4 regions of the Marinobacter sp. 1_MG-2023 genome follow, and region 4 is predicted to be linked to each of the others. Evidence: predicted binding sites of a transcription regulator. Region 4 holds the regulator's gene; each other region holds the start of a gene.
What was found. The regulator sigma-54, encoded in region 4, starts transcription at its own class of promoters, with help from an activator protein. The targets are predictions, from matches to a motif close to ANTGGCATNNANNTTGCTNT.
Positions count from the first base shown of each region.

Region 1: a site for sigma-54 is predicted at 2,116-2,135, ahead of glnA (glutamate--ammonia ligase). Genes of this name have one in related genera too.
Region 2: a site for sigma-54 is predicted at 1,654-1,673, ahead of flgA (flagellar basal body P-ring formation chaperone FlgA). Genes of this name have one in related genera too.
Region 3: a site for sigma-54 is predicted at 1,793-1,812, ahead of glnK (P-II family nitrogen regulator). Genes of this name have one in related genera too.

Region 1 is NZ_JAUOST010000007.1:125,349-128,483, reverse strand. Features, by position in the region: gene Q4606_RS15900 (DUF4124 domain-containing protein) at 1-318, opposite strand, end outside; gene glnA (glutamate--ammonia ligase) at 535-1,938, opposite strand; gene typA (translational GTPase TypA) at 2,555-3,135, shown strand, end outside.
Region 2 is NZ_JAUOST010000006.1:140,150-143,284, forward strand. Features, by position in the region: gene Q4606_RS14880 (protein-glutamate O-methyltransferase CheR) at 1-654, opposite strand, end outside; gene Q4606_RS14885 (chemotaxis protein CheV) at 697-1,626, opposite strand; gene flgA (flagellar basal body P-ring formation chaperone FlgA) at 1,815-2,516, shown strand; gene flgM (flagellar biosynthesis anti-sigma factor FlgM) at 2,734-3,063, shown strand; gene Q4606_RS14900 (flagella synthesis protein FlgN) at 3,071-3,135, shown strand, end outside.
Region 3 is NZ_JAUOST010000003.1:83,459-86,593, reverse strand. Features, by position in the region: gene Q4606_RS09840 (ammonium transporter) at 8-1,276, opposite strand; gene glnK (P-II family nitrogen regulator) at 1,346-1,684, opposite strand; gene Q4606_RS09830 (accessory factor UbiK family protein) at 2,074-2,328, shown strand; gene Q4606_RS09825 (YifB family Mg chelatase-like AAA ATPase) at 2,411-3,135, shown strand, end outside.
Region 4 is NZ_JAUOST010000001.1:1,248,398-1,251,532, reverse strand. Features, by position in the region: gene lptB (LPS export ABC transporter ATP-binding protein) at 1-692, shown strand, start outside; gene Q4606_RS05720 (RNA polymerase factor sigma-54) at 867-2,408, shown strand; gene hpf (ribosome hibernation promoting factor) at 2,514-2,822, shown strand; gene ptsN (PTS IIA-like nitrogen regulatory protein PtsN) at 2,909-3,135, shown strand, end outside.

The DNA of each region.
Region 1 (3,135 bases), on a different contig from region 4:
GCTGCGCATTTCGAACCGCACGTCTCCACTGCCGGAGTGGAATGCCTGTTCGTCTTCAGGATAAGAAAACGAGACGCTCTCATAGATCGAGCCTTCACGTTCCACTTCTTCCCGGAGTTTGTCGGTTTCCCGGACATTTTGGGGCTTGGGGAGCGTAATCGTAGTAACCGGCTTAACCTTTACCGCCTCTGCGCCTTTCGAGGGCTCGTCAGAGAAGGTTACATTGCCCTGGGCATCTACATTACGGTAGACCTCTGCAGCCGCGGGGCCCGCGACCAGGAGCGATAGCCCTGCGATGATTCCAAGCTTGCGGTTCATAATCACAACCTATGTAATGTTTGCATTGATTATCAATGGCGGGGCGGGCCTTTTCAATGCAGTAGAGGGAGATGTTGGTTACATATCGTTAAGGGCTGCGGCAGTGTGCGGAAGATCACAAATGCGGCCCGAAAAAAAGCCCCGCTCTTTGAGAGCGAGGCTTTTGGGCTGCTATTCACCGCAAAGGCGGTTCAAGCAAAAACTGCTGGTGCAGCTTTAGCAAGAATAGTACAGCTCGAACTCAACCGGGTGGGTGGTCATGTTGATGCGTTCAACTTCGCCACGCTTCAGGTCGATATACCCTGCAATCATGTCTTCGGTAAATACGCCGCCCTGGGTCAGAAATTCGTGATCTTCTTCCAGGCAGTCCAGCGCTTCTTTCAGGGTTTCGGCAACCTTTGGAATGCTGAGAGCTTCCTCTTTGGGCAGGTCGTAAAGATCCTTGTCCATGGCATCGCCCGGGTGAATCTTGTTCTGGATGCCGTCAATGCCGGCCATCATCATGGCTGCGAATGCCAGGTACGGGTTAGCTGCTGCATCCGGGAAGCGTACTTCCACGCGACGGGCTTTCGGGCTGGTGACATATGGGATGCGGATAGATGCAGAACGGTTGCGTGCAGAGTAAGCCAGCATGACCGGCGCTTCGAACCCGGGAACCAGGCGCTTATAGCTGTTAGTGGCCGGGTTGGTGAAAGCATTGATGGCTTTGGCGTGCTTGATGATACCGCCAACGTAGAATAGAGCCATTTCACTCAGGCCAGCATAGCTGTCACCTGCAAACAGGTTCTTGCCATCTTTGTTCAGGCTCATGTGTACGTGCATGCCGGAGCCGTTGTCACCGACTACGGGCTTGGGCATAAAGGTGGCGGTCTTGCCGTAGGCATGAGCCACGTTGTGCACGCAGTACTTCAGAATCTGAACTTCGTCTGCTTTTTTGGTCAGTGTATTGGGTCCAACACCGATTTCACACTGGCCCGCAGTGCCTACTTCGTGGTGGTGTACTTCAATATCCAGACCCATGGATTCCATGGCCGCGCACATAGCTCCACGCAGATCATGCAGGCTATCTACCGGTGGTACCGGGAAGTAGCCGCCTTTCACGCCAGGGCGGTGGCCTGTGTTATTGCGGTCGAAATCGTCGCCGGAAACCCACGCTGCTTCTTCGGAGTAGAGCTCATACATGGAGCCCTGCATATCGGTTTTCCACTTGGCGGAATCGAAAACGAAGAACTCGGGCTCGGGGCCAAACAAAGCGCCATCTGCGATACCTGTGGACTTCAAGTACTCTTCGGCACGGCGGGCAACGGAGCGGGGATCACGCTCGTAGCCTTGCATGGTAGAAGGCTCAACAATGTTACAGGTAATGTTGACGGTGCTTTCTTCGGTGAACGGATCAAGAACTGAACTGCTGTCATCCGGCATCAGGATCATGTCGGATTCGTTAATGCCTTTCCAGCCAGAGATGGAAGAACCGTCAAACATCTTGCCTTCGGCAAAGAAGTCTTCATCGATATCTGTTGCAGGGATGGTGACATGCTGCTCTTTACCCCGGCTGTCGGTGAAGCGCATATCAACCCATTTGACTTCGTGTTCTTTAATCAAATCAACTGTCTTGGACATTGTGACTGCTCCATAAGTAACCCCGCACCGCGGGTGTATTCGTGATCATACTCCGGATTGCTCTTTTAGAGTTGAGTTCCGGTCTTTTGTTCAGGTTTGCGCAGCTTAGCAAAAGCTGTTGGTTGTTACCTTCACATTTCGGCTTTACAGATAATCGAAAAACCTGATGAGGGGATCAAAGCAATGTGCTTGCCAGTTTTGATTGTTTTCCGGTGTCGGTGGTCATCTGGGTCCTATAACAGGTGGCTAGCACGGTTTGTGCAAACGAGTTGTGCCGGTCTACATATCGCGATGGTGGGGCGCCGCACTGTAATGGGGCGTGCAAAGGGCGTCATTGGCAACATTGCTCTGATTTGGTGCGCAACCTTGTCTGGGCGAGATTGATTAAGAAATAGGCGTTCTTCTTCATATAAACGGCGAAGAGTTTTCGATATACTGCGCGCCGCTTCATTTTCTCCGCACGTGCCCGGGTTAGAGACCTGCCAGGCACATGTGAGGCGCCGGGCCACCAGGCTCCGGTGGATGAGTTCATTTTACGGATTTGAGATGGCATGTGCGGGCGTTGCCCGTGAACGACCCTCTCAGGTCATTGAGTGCATGCCGCAGGAATAATTTTGTGATTGAGAAACTTCGTAATATCGCCATCATCGCCCACGTTGACCATGGTAAGACCACCCTCGTAGATAAGCTTTTGCGCCTTTCTGGTACGCTGGATCGCAAAGAGCTCGAGAACGAGCGCGTCATGGATTCCAATGACCAGGAAAAAGAACGTGGCATTACCATTCTGGCCAAGAATACCGCACTGAAGTGGAACGGCTACGACATCAACATCGTAGATACCCCGGGCCACGCGGACTTTGGTGGTGAGGTAGAGCGAGTAATGAGCATGGTCGATTGTGTGCTTCTGGTGGTCGATTCCATCGACGGGCCCATGCCGCAGACTCGCTTTGTAACCCAGAAGGCATTCGCGGCCGGGCTGCGCCCGATCGTTGTGGTGAACAAGATCGATCGCCCGGGTGCTCGCCCGGATTGGGTTGTGGATCAGGTATTCGACCTGTTTGATAGCCTGGGTGCCACTGACGAGCAGCTGGACTTTCCTATTGTTTACGCCAGTGCCTTGAATGGTATTGCCGGTCTGGATCATGAAGACCTGAGTGACAATATGGATCCTGTTTTTCAGGCGATCGTCGACCACGT
Region 2 (3,135 bases), on a different contig from region 4:
GCGGCACATCACTATGTCGAATTTACCCAGCATATAACGCTCAAGCAGGTTCAGCTCCTTGAACTCAACCATACTTTTGATTTGTGGCCGTATCTGCCAGCTACCACTTGAGGAAGGCGTAAAAAAGTGTTTCTGGCGCTCAGGCGACAGGCCCCGGCCAATGGCGATCATTTCGTATTCACCACGGCGCGCGACTTCGAGTACGCTTTTCGATATGTCCGTTGCGGTGATTTTCACATCACGCAGTTTGCCGGGCTTCTGGCGCCGGAACTCATCGACAATCATACTGGCCGAATACGGCTCTTGCCCTGTAGAACAGGCGGCAGACCAAATCCGCAGGGGTGCAACAGAGGTTCGCGCAGCAAATTCCGGAAACAACTTTTCCTGCAGAATACGAAATGGGTGATTATCCCGGAACCAGAGAGTTTCATTGGTGGTCATCGCATCTATGACCAACTCTTTAAGGCTGGCCCGGCCCGGTTTTTTCAAGCGCTCCAGCAACTCTCCGAGAGAATTTAACCCGTTCTCTTCCAGAATCCGCCGTAACCGGCTTTTCACAAGGTATTGCTTGTTGTCACCCAGCAAAATACCACACGCATCCTGCAGGAACGTTTTGAAGGATTCATATTCCTGTGGCGTAATTTCTACGTTCATTGCATCTCAGTTCTGAATGAATTACCCGACAAATGAGTAGAGTCAGCTCTGGTCAACTATTTCCATGATTCGTTCAGCGAGCTCATCGGGGCTGAATTTTGCCATAAAATCGTCTGCCCCGACCTTCTGCACCATCGCCTTGTTGAAAACACCGCTTAACGAGGTATGAAGCATAATAAACAGCGTGTTGAGTGCGGGATCGCTTTTGATCCGGGTGACCAACGTATAACCATCCATTTCAGGCATTTCCACATCGGAGATTATCAGTGAAAGATGATCCTTTCCTGTCGATCCGTCCGCCGTGATTTCTTTAAGGTATTGAAGTGCCTGTTTACCATCATTCCGGGTGATCACTTCCATACCGATCGCAGTCAGGCATCGCTCAATCTGGCGTCGCGCTACAGAGGAGTCATCAACGACCAGAACCGGCAAATGCCCTGGAATTCGTTCAGCGCTTTTGTTCCGGACTGCTTCAGTAACATCTTCCCGAAGCGGAGAAACCTCTGAAAGAATCTTTTCTACATCAATGATTTCAGCAAGTTTATCATCTATCTTCGTAACTGCAGTAAGGTAGATATCCTTACCCGTCCCCTTGGGCGGAGGAAGAATATCTTCCCAGTTCATGTTCAGGATCCGGTCTACTCCGGTTACCAGAAACCCCTGCGTCTTGCGATTGTACTCAGTAATGATCACGAAACTGCTGGGCAATTCTTCCTGGGGAATCCCTGGCAAACCGATGGCCATACCCAGATCTATAACCGGGATGGTCGCTCCCCGGGTATGGGCCACGCCACGCACAACCGCCCGGCTGTTGGGTATTGATGACAGCTTCGGGCACTGAAGTACTTCTTTGACCTTGAACACGTTGATGCCGTAGATCTGGCGTCCCCGCAATCGAAATAGAAGAAGCTCCAGGCGATTCTGCCCGACCAGCTGCGTACGCTGGTTAACACTGTCCAATACACCTGCCATCGCAGTCTCTCCTTGCCTGCCAAAAGCGTCGGCATGCATTTTGCTGTTCTTAAGAATGAGTTGCCTGGGTGACAGATTAACGTCACCCAAAAACGGATTAATCTGTTTAACGGCCAGAACGCCGCAAGCCTTAGGTATTTGCCGCTAATTTTGCCGTTTAACTGACAGCATAGGACAAACCAGAGCATATGCGCACCACGCTTTTAGTCTCGCTCCTGATTATGTCAGCCCTGACCAACTCTGCACTGGCGCAAACAACTGCAGATGAAATTCGCCTGGCCGCCAAATCGTTTCTTGACGACTTTGCTCGCACCCAGGCTGGAGAGGGCTATCAGGTCACCTTTGAGACGGGCAACATTGACAGCAGAATCAATCTCGCGCCCTGCACAGCACCACTTGCGGTGGAGTTTACCGGTGACCCCTGGAAAAGCGAGCACCCCTCTGTACAAGTGGCTTGCAGTGGCGGACGGCCCTGGCGCATGTTTGTAACAACCACTGTGACGATAAATGGCCCCGCTCTGGTAGCAGCCCGGCCGTTCGGGCGCGGCGAGCGTATAACTCAAGACATGCTTGAAAGCCATTCAGTCGTTGTGAATGCCAGCCGGCGAGGAATCATAACCGACGCCAGCCTTGTACAGGGCATGGTTGTGCGCAGACCTGTCAATAGCGGCTCGGTTCTGACACCGGACCTTCTGGAAGCACCAGACGCCGTTTCGCGGGGCGACCATGTTATTATCACCGCCCGCAGCGGATCCTTTGCGGTTCGCTCCCGGGGCAAAGCCCTGGCAAATGCATCCGTTGGTGAGCAGGTTATGGTGCAAAATCTTGCATCATCGCGAACGATCAGGGGCAACGTCACTGCACCCGGGCACGTCGAAGTCCCAATGTAGTTTTCTCTGCGATCTTTGCCTGGCAGATCTTTTCCGCCGGAAAAAAACTGCCTAAATCGCAGGAAGAACAGTGCCGCAAAGGTGCATTAGAAATGTGACAGAATGTTAACAAAAAGTGTCTATCTGGCCCTAAAGTATGACGGCAGTGTGCCGTTAAGAAGATATAAACCCGAGTCAGCCCACGTGTGTGCGGCTAAACTGTAGAGCAGGTAACGATATGTCAGTTGACTTAAATGGAATTGGCCAAGGCCAGGTCAACATCCAGAGACCAACGGCCGACAAGTCATCCAACAGCCAGAATACCGGGCAAACCACACCGGAGCAGGCCAATAATGCCAAGGCTCAGGGTGCGCGTGGCGAAAACGTTAATTTGAGTAGTCAGGCCAGGAATCTGAAACAGCTTGAACAGAAGCTGGGAGATTACCCCGAGATGGATGACGAGCGGATTGAAGAAATTCGCGCCGCACTGGCGGATGGCACGTACAAAATTGACGCTGAGAAACTGGCCCAGAAAATGCTTGATATGGATAAAAGCATATTCGGGTGAGTAAATCATGGCTGCAATTGATGATCTGAAGAATCTTCTTTCACTGGATATCCACCAGCTTGATTCCCTGGT
Region 3 (3,135 bases), on a different contig from region 4:
AAGGCGATTATTTGCCGCTGACAAACTCCGGGTAGGCTTCCATGCCGCACTCGGACAGGTCCACACCCTCGTACTCTTCCTCTTCGGTGACACGTACACCCATCACTGCTTTGATGATGCCCCAGACCAGCAGGCTGGCAAGGAACACCCAGACAAAGATGGTTACAGCGCCAATCAATTGTCCGCTGAAAGTAGCACCACTGTTAGTGATAGGAACCAGCATCAGCCCGATAAAACCACATACGCCGTGAGCTGAAATGGCGCCTACAGGATCATCGATACGCAGCTTGTCCAGGAAGATGATGCTGAATACAACGGCTATGCCGCCCAGACCGCCCCAGAGGGTTGCGACCAAAGCGCTAGGCGTAGAGGGCTCGGCGGTGATAACTACCAGGCCTGCAATCGCACCGTTGAGGAGCATGGTCAGATCCGCTTTGCCGAAGAGCAAACGGCCGGTTATCAGAGCCGCTATTGCACCGCCGGCAGCGGCTGCGTTGGTATTTAGGAACACCATGGCAACCGAGTTGGCGCTGGCGATATCGCCCAGCTTCAGAACCGAACCGCCGTTAAAGCCGAACCAGCCCATCCAAAGGATAAAGGTACCCAATGCAGCCAGAGGCAGGTTAGCACCGGGGATGGCGCGGATTTCGCCATTGGGGCCATATTTGCCTTTACGGGCTCCGAGCAAGATTACGCCCGCAAGTGCAGCAGCCGCACCGGCCATGTGAACAATGCCTGAACCGGCAAAGTCGCTGAAACCAAGATCGCCGAGGTTGTAGAGCCCAAAGACGTCCTTGCCGCCCCAGGTCCAGGAGCCTTCCAGCGGGTAGATTACACCGGTCATTACGACAGCGAAGGCAAGGAATGCCCAGAGCTTCATGCGCTCAGCGACCGCGCCGGATACGATTGACATGGCAGTAGCCACGAACACGACCTGGAAGAAGAAGTCAGCAGCACCCGAATAGATGGAGCCACCTTCAAAGCCATCTTCACGAGCGGCATAGTCGCCCAGAACCGCAGCCGGGTCTGTGCTTTCTATGCCTGCCAGAAGCAGGGAACCGTCGTACATGATTGCGTAACCACACACCAGATACATGATGGAGGCGACCGCGAATAGAGCGACGTTTTTGGTGAGAATTTCAGTTGTGTTCTTGGCCCTTACAAGCCCTGACTCGAGCATGGCAAAGCCGGCGGCCATCCACATTACCAGGGCGCCGCACACCAAGAAATAAAAGGTATCTATTGCATACTGCAGGTGAAAAATATTGCTTTCCATAGGATGCCCTCCGCACGAGGCACTTCGAATTAGTTTTTTTGCGTTGGCAGTTACGTGGTCAGATCAGAATCAAACCGCTTCTTCGCCTGTTTCGCCAGTCCGGATCCGGATAGCCTGTTGCAGTTCTGTTACAAAGATTTTGCCATCACCGATTTTCCCGGTATTGGCGGCTTTGGTGATGGACTCAATAACCTGGTCCAGCAGGTTGTCACCAATGGCCACTTCCACTTTTACCTTTGGCAGAAAATCCACAACGTATTCCGCGCCACGATAAAGTTCTGTATGACCTTTCTGCCGCCCGAAGCCTTTGACCTCAGTGACGGTTACGCCTTGTACGCCTATCTCGGATAGTGCCTCACGGACATCATCCAGTTTGAAAGGCTTAATGATCGCTGTCACAAGTTTCATTGCTTTCTCCTTGGTAAAACCGTCTCAACGTGAGAGCCCCACGGCCGGTTGTTGAGTTCGGGGTGCTGTCGCTTCGCACGTCACTTGTGCGGAATGCGTACGAGAGCTATAGCACCGGGTATGCCAACGCAAAAAAATTATTTAAAATCAGTGTTCTATGGTGTTAATGCGGTGATCTTCTACCAGCTTGGGCACCAGCTGCTGCACCAATGTGGTGCGTAACGAGATCCCGTGACCCAGGTTGGAGCGGGCTAACGGCTGGCGTGACCAATAGAGTGCTCACCGCACACATTATGGCAGGGCTGGCGGTGTGATACACTCCTGCAAAACGGCTTTGGCGCTGCTCTTTTGGTCGAAACCGGACATTATTCAAATCAGTGAGGTGAAGCGTGAAAGGTCCCCAGGATATTTTCGCCCAATTACAGGGGCAGTTTGGTCAGTTTGTCCCGGATATGGCTCGTGCTGCCCGGGATGATTTTGAAACCCAGGCTCGTGCAACAGTCATGGCTGTTTTGTCTCGCCTGGAGCTGGTAACCCGGGAAGAGTTTGATGGCCAGCAAGCGGTCCTTATGAAAACCCGCGAAAAGGTCGAGGCTCTTGAGAAAAGGGTTGCTGAGCTGGAAAAGTCCCTGAGCGCAGAATAAACCCTGGTAGTTTCCGGCAGGAAGCCGGATAGGTCTGGTAACCAGGGCCCTATAAGATATTGGAAAACCATGGAAGGTTGTTATGCTTGCTGTCGTTCATTCCCGCGCATCCATTGGCGTTTCTGCACCGGAGGTGACCGTCGAGGTGCACCTTTCCGGTGGCTTACCGGCACTCTCTATTGTGGGCATGCCGGAAACCGGTGTACGCGAAAGCCGGGAGCGTGTAAGAAGTGCCCTGCTTAATGCAGGTTTTGAATTTCCCGCCCGCCGAATAACCATCAACCTTGCGCCTGCAGACCTGCCCAAAGAGGGTGGTGGTTTCGATTTGCCGATTGCACTGGGCATTCTTGCTGCCTCCGGACAGATTCCGACAGAAAGTTTATCTTCCTGTGAATTCCTAGGAGAGCTTTCGCTTGATGGTGCGCTCCGACCACTCAAGGGTGTGTTGCCTGCAGTGCTGGCCGCGCGCAAGGAGGGCCGGAGTTTACTTATACCGAATGCTAACGCCGAAGAAGCCGCTCTTGCGAGCCAGGATGATGTACTGGCGGCGGGCCATTTACTGGCAGTCTGTGAGCATCTGTGTGGTCGCGCCCGGCTGGTTCCGGTGCCCGGTACTATGCCTGAGTCGGAGGCTGTGCCAGGTACGCTGGATCTTGTGGATGTGCAGGGGCAACAAGTTCCTCGCAGGGCTCTTGAGGTGGCTGCGGCGGGCGGCCACAATTTGTTGTTTTTCGGCCCGCCAGGCACGGGCAAAAGTATGCTGGCGAGTCGTTTGCCTGGAATTCTTCCGGATCTGGAGAATGAACA
Region 4 (3,135 bases):
GCTACAAACAGAAAAAAGTGGTCATCGATGTTTCGCTGGAAATTCGCAGCGGTGAAATCGTCGGACTGCTCGGCCCTAACGGCGCCGGCAAGACCACCTGTTTCTATATGATTGTAGGGCTGGTGAACGCCGACAATGGCCGCATAACCATCGACAGCCAGGACATTACGCCCTTACCCATGCACGGACGAGCCCGCAAAGGGATTGGCTACCTGCCGCAGGAAGCCTCGGTGTTCCGCAAGCTCTCCGTGCGAGATAACATCATGGCGATTCTGGAAACCCGCAAAAACCTCAATCGTGCTGACCGCCTGCAGAAGCTCGAGCAGTTGCTGGAAGAATTTCACATCACCCATATTCGCGATAGCCTTGGCATGGCGCTCTCCGGGGGTGAACGCCGCCGGGTTGAGATCGCCCGCGCTCTGGCGATGGAACCCGCCTTTATTCTGCTCGACGAGCCATTTGCAGGTGTAGACCCTATCTCCGTGAGTGATATCAAACAGATTATTCGTCACCTCCGGGACAAAGGTATAGGTGTTCTGATCACCGATCACAACGTGCGCGAAACACTGGATATCTGCGAGAACGCTTACATTGTTTCAGGTGGCCACATTATTGCCTCTGGAAATTCGGAATCTATTCTGGCCAATCAACAAGTTAAAGAAGTGTACCTTGGCAATGAATTTCACCTGTAAGCTTTGTTTTCGACACTCGGTTACACCCGTTCGATTGTTTTGCAGACCCGGAGCAAGTAAACTCGGCAAAGAACTTGCTAGGATAATCTAAAGTGGCGGCAAGTAGCCGGCATACATAGATTTTTTAGTCAATGCAAGAAATTCAGAGTGGGTATAAGTGACGGATCCTGAGCGATGGTTATGAAAGCCTCATTACAATTAAAGCTGGGTCAAAGCCTGACCATGACGCCCCAGCTGCAACAGGCGATCAGGCTTCTGCAGTTATCAACTCTCGATCTTCAGCAGGAAATCCAGCAAGCCCTGGAATCCAATCCCCTGCTGGAAGCCTCGGAAGATGACGACCAGTCTGAATCGACCCCAGCCGATAACGATCAGGGCGAGCACAAAGACACCGCGTCGGAGGAAGTTTCGGCCGACGTAGCTGGTGACTCTAACGCTTCTGACTGGGATGAAAACGAAACCGGCCCGGACTGGCAGTCCGAAAACGAAATACCGGATGCGCTTCCCGATGATCTTCCCGTAGATACCGCCTGGGAAGATGTTTATCAGTCCGCTCCCGCCCCGGCCGCGCGGAACGATGATGAGAACGACCACGATTTCGAAACCCGGAACTCTCCGACCGAAACCCTCAGGGACCATCTTGAATGGCAGCTCAACCTTACTCCGTTGAGTGAGCGGGATCAGGCCATTGCTCATGCTTTGATGGATGCGGTAGATGAGCGCGGGTATCTCACCAGTACACTTGATGAGATCTACGCGGGCCTGAGTGACGAGAGCGATGAAGACCCTCTTGAAATGGATGAAGTGGAAGCCGTTTTACGGCGGCTGCAGTACTTCGATCCGCCGGGGGTTTTCGCCCGGGATCTGCAGGATTGCCTGTTGATTCAACTCAACCAACTGCCCCCGGAAACACCCTGGCTGGCCCAGGCGCGTCTGGTTATCACCCATTATATAAATCTGCTGGGCAATCGCGATTATGCCCAGTTGCTTCGCCGCAGCCGCCTAAAAGAAGATCAATTGCGTGATGTGCTCGCGCTGATCACCAGCCTAAATCCGCGGCCTGGTGACATTATCGATCGCACAGAACCGGATTATGTCATTCCCGATGTCATCGTACGCAAACACAACGGCCGGTGGCGCGTGGAGCTGAATCCGGAAATTGCACCGCGCATACGCGTGAATGCCAGCTATGCTTCATTGATAAAGCGTGCGGACAGCAGCGCTGACAATACCTATCTTCGTGACCAGCTTCAGGAGGCCAAGTGGTTCATAAAAAGCCTGCAAAGCCGGAACGAAACTCTGTTGAAGGTAGCCACACGTATTGTTGAGTACCAGCAGGGCTTTCTGGATCATGGAGAGGAGGCGATGAAGCCGCTGATTCTCTCTGATATCGCCCAGGTAGTGGAAATGCATGAGTCCACCATTTCCCGTGTAACGACGCAGAAGTACATGCATACCCCTCGGGGTATCTTCGAGCTGAAGTACTTTTTTTCCAGCCACGTCAGCACTGACGAGGGCGGAGAATGCTCCTCAACCGCGATTCGCGCCATGATCAAAAAGCTGATTGCGGCCGAAACACCTAAAAAGCCGTTGAGTGACAGCAAGATTGCGACCATGCTTGGGGAACAGGGAATCAAAGTGGCGAGGCGCACAGTTGCAAAATATCGCGAAGCCATGCACATTCCGCCCTCGAACGAACGCAAGCGCCTGGTTTGAACCGGACACGGTTAACTGACTACTACGGATTTCGCTGGCACAGTCACAAACGCCAGCACTCAGTCCGGCTCCAGGAGCCGGAACGAATGACAACAGGAGACGTCTATGCAACTCAACATTTCAGGCCATCACGTAGAACTGACTCCCGCTTTGAAGGAATATGTATCCGAAAAGTTTGAACGGCTGGAGCGGCACTTCGACCATATCAGTAACTGCCAGGTAACACTGGAAGTTGATAAGGTTCGGCAGATCGCCGATGCTACGCTCCACGTGGTTGGTGGTGAGATTCACGCAAAGGCGGAAAACGAGGATATGTATGCGGCTATCGACGGCCTCGTCGACAAGCTTGACCGACAGATCCTCAAGCACAAAGAGAAAAGCCTGGACAGGATGCAGGGAAATACCGCCCGATAGGCGGCCATTTTCAGGCATGTAATCTAATCAAGCTGCGGCCCGGACAACGTGCCGCAGCTTTATTTTAACGGAAGCGCGGTCGATTCATGAGCGACACATCCCTGACAATAGACAACATTCTTGCACCGGAACTGACCCTGTGTAAGGTACCCGCCTCGAGTAAAAAGCGGGTTCTGGAGTTCATTGCCGAGCAGATCCGTCAGCAAAATGATTCACTCAGCGAGAGCCAGATTTTCAACAATCTGATCGCTCGTGAGCGGCTGGGCAGCACTGGAATCGGCCAGGGGATCGCCATCCCCCACTGCCGCCTGGA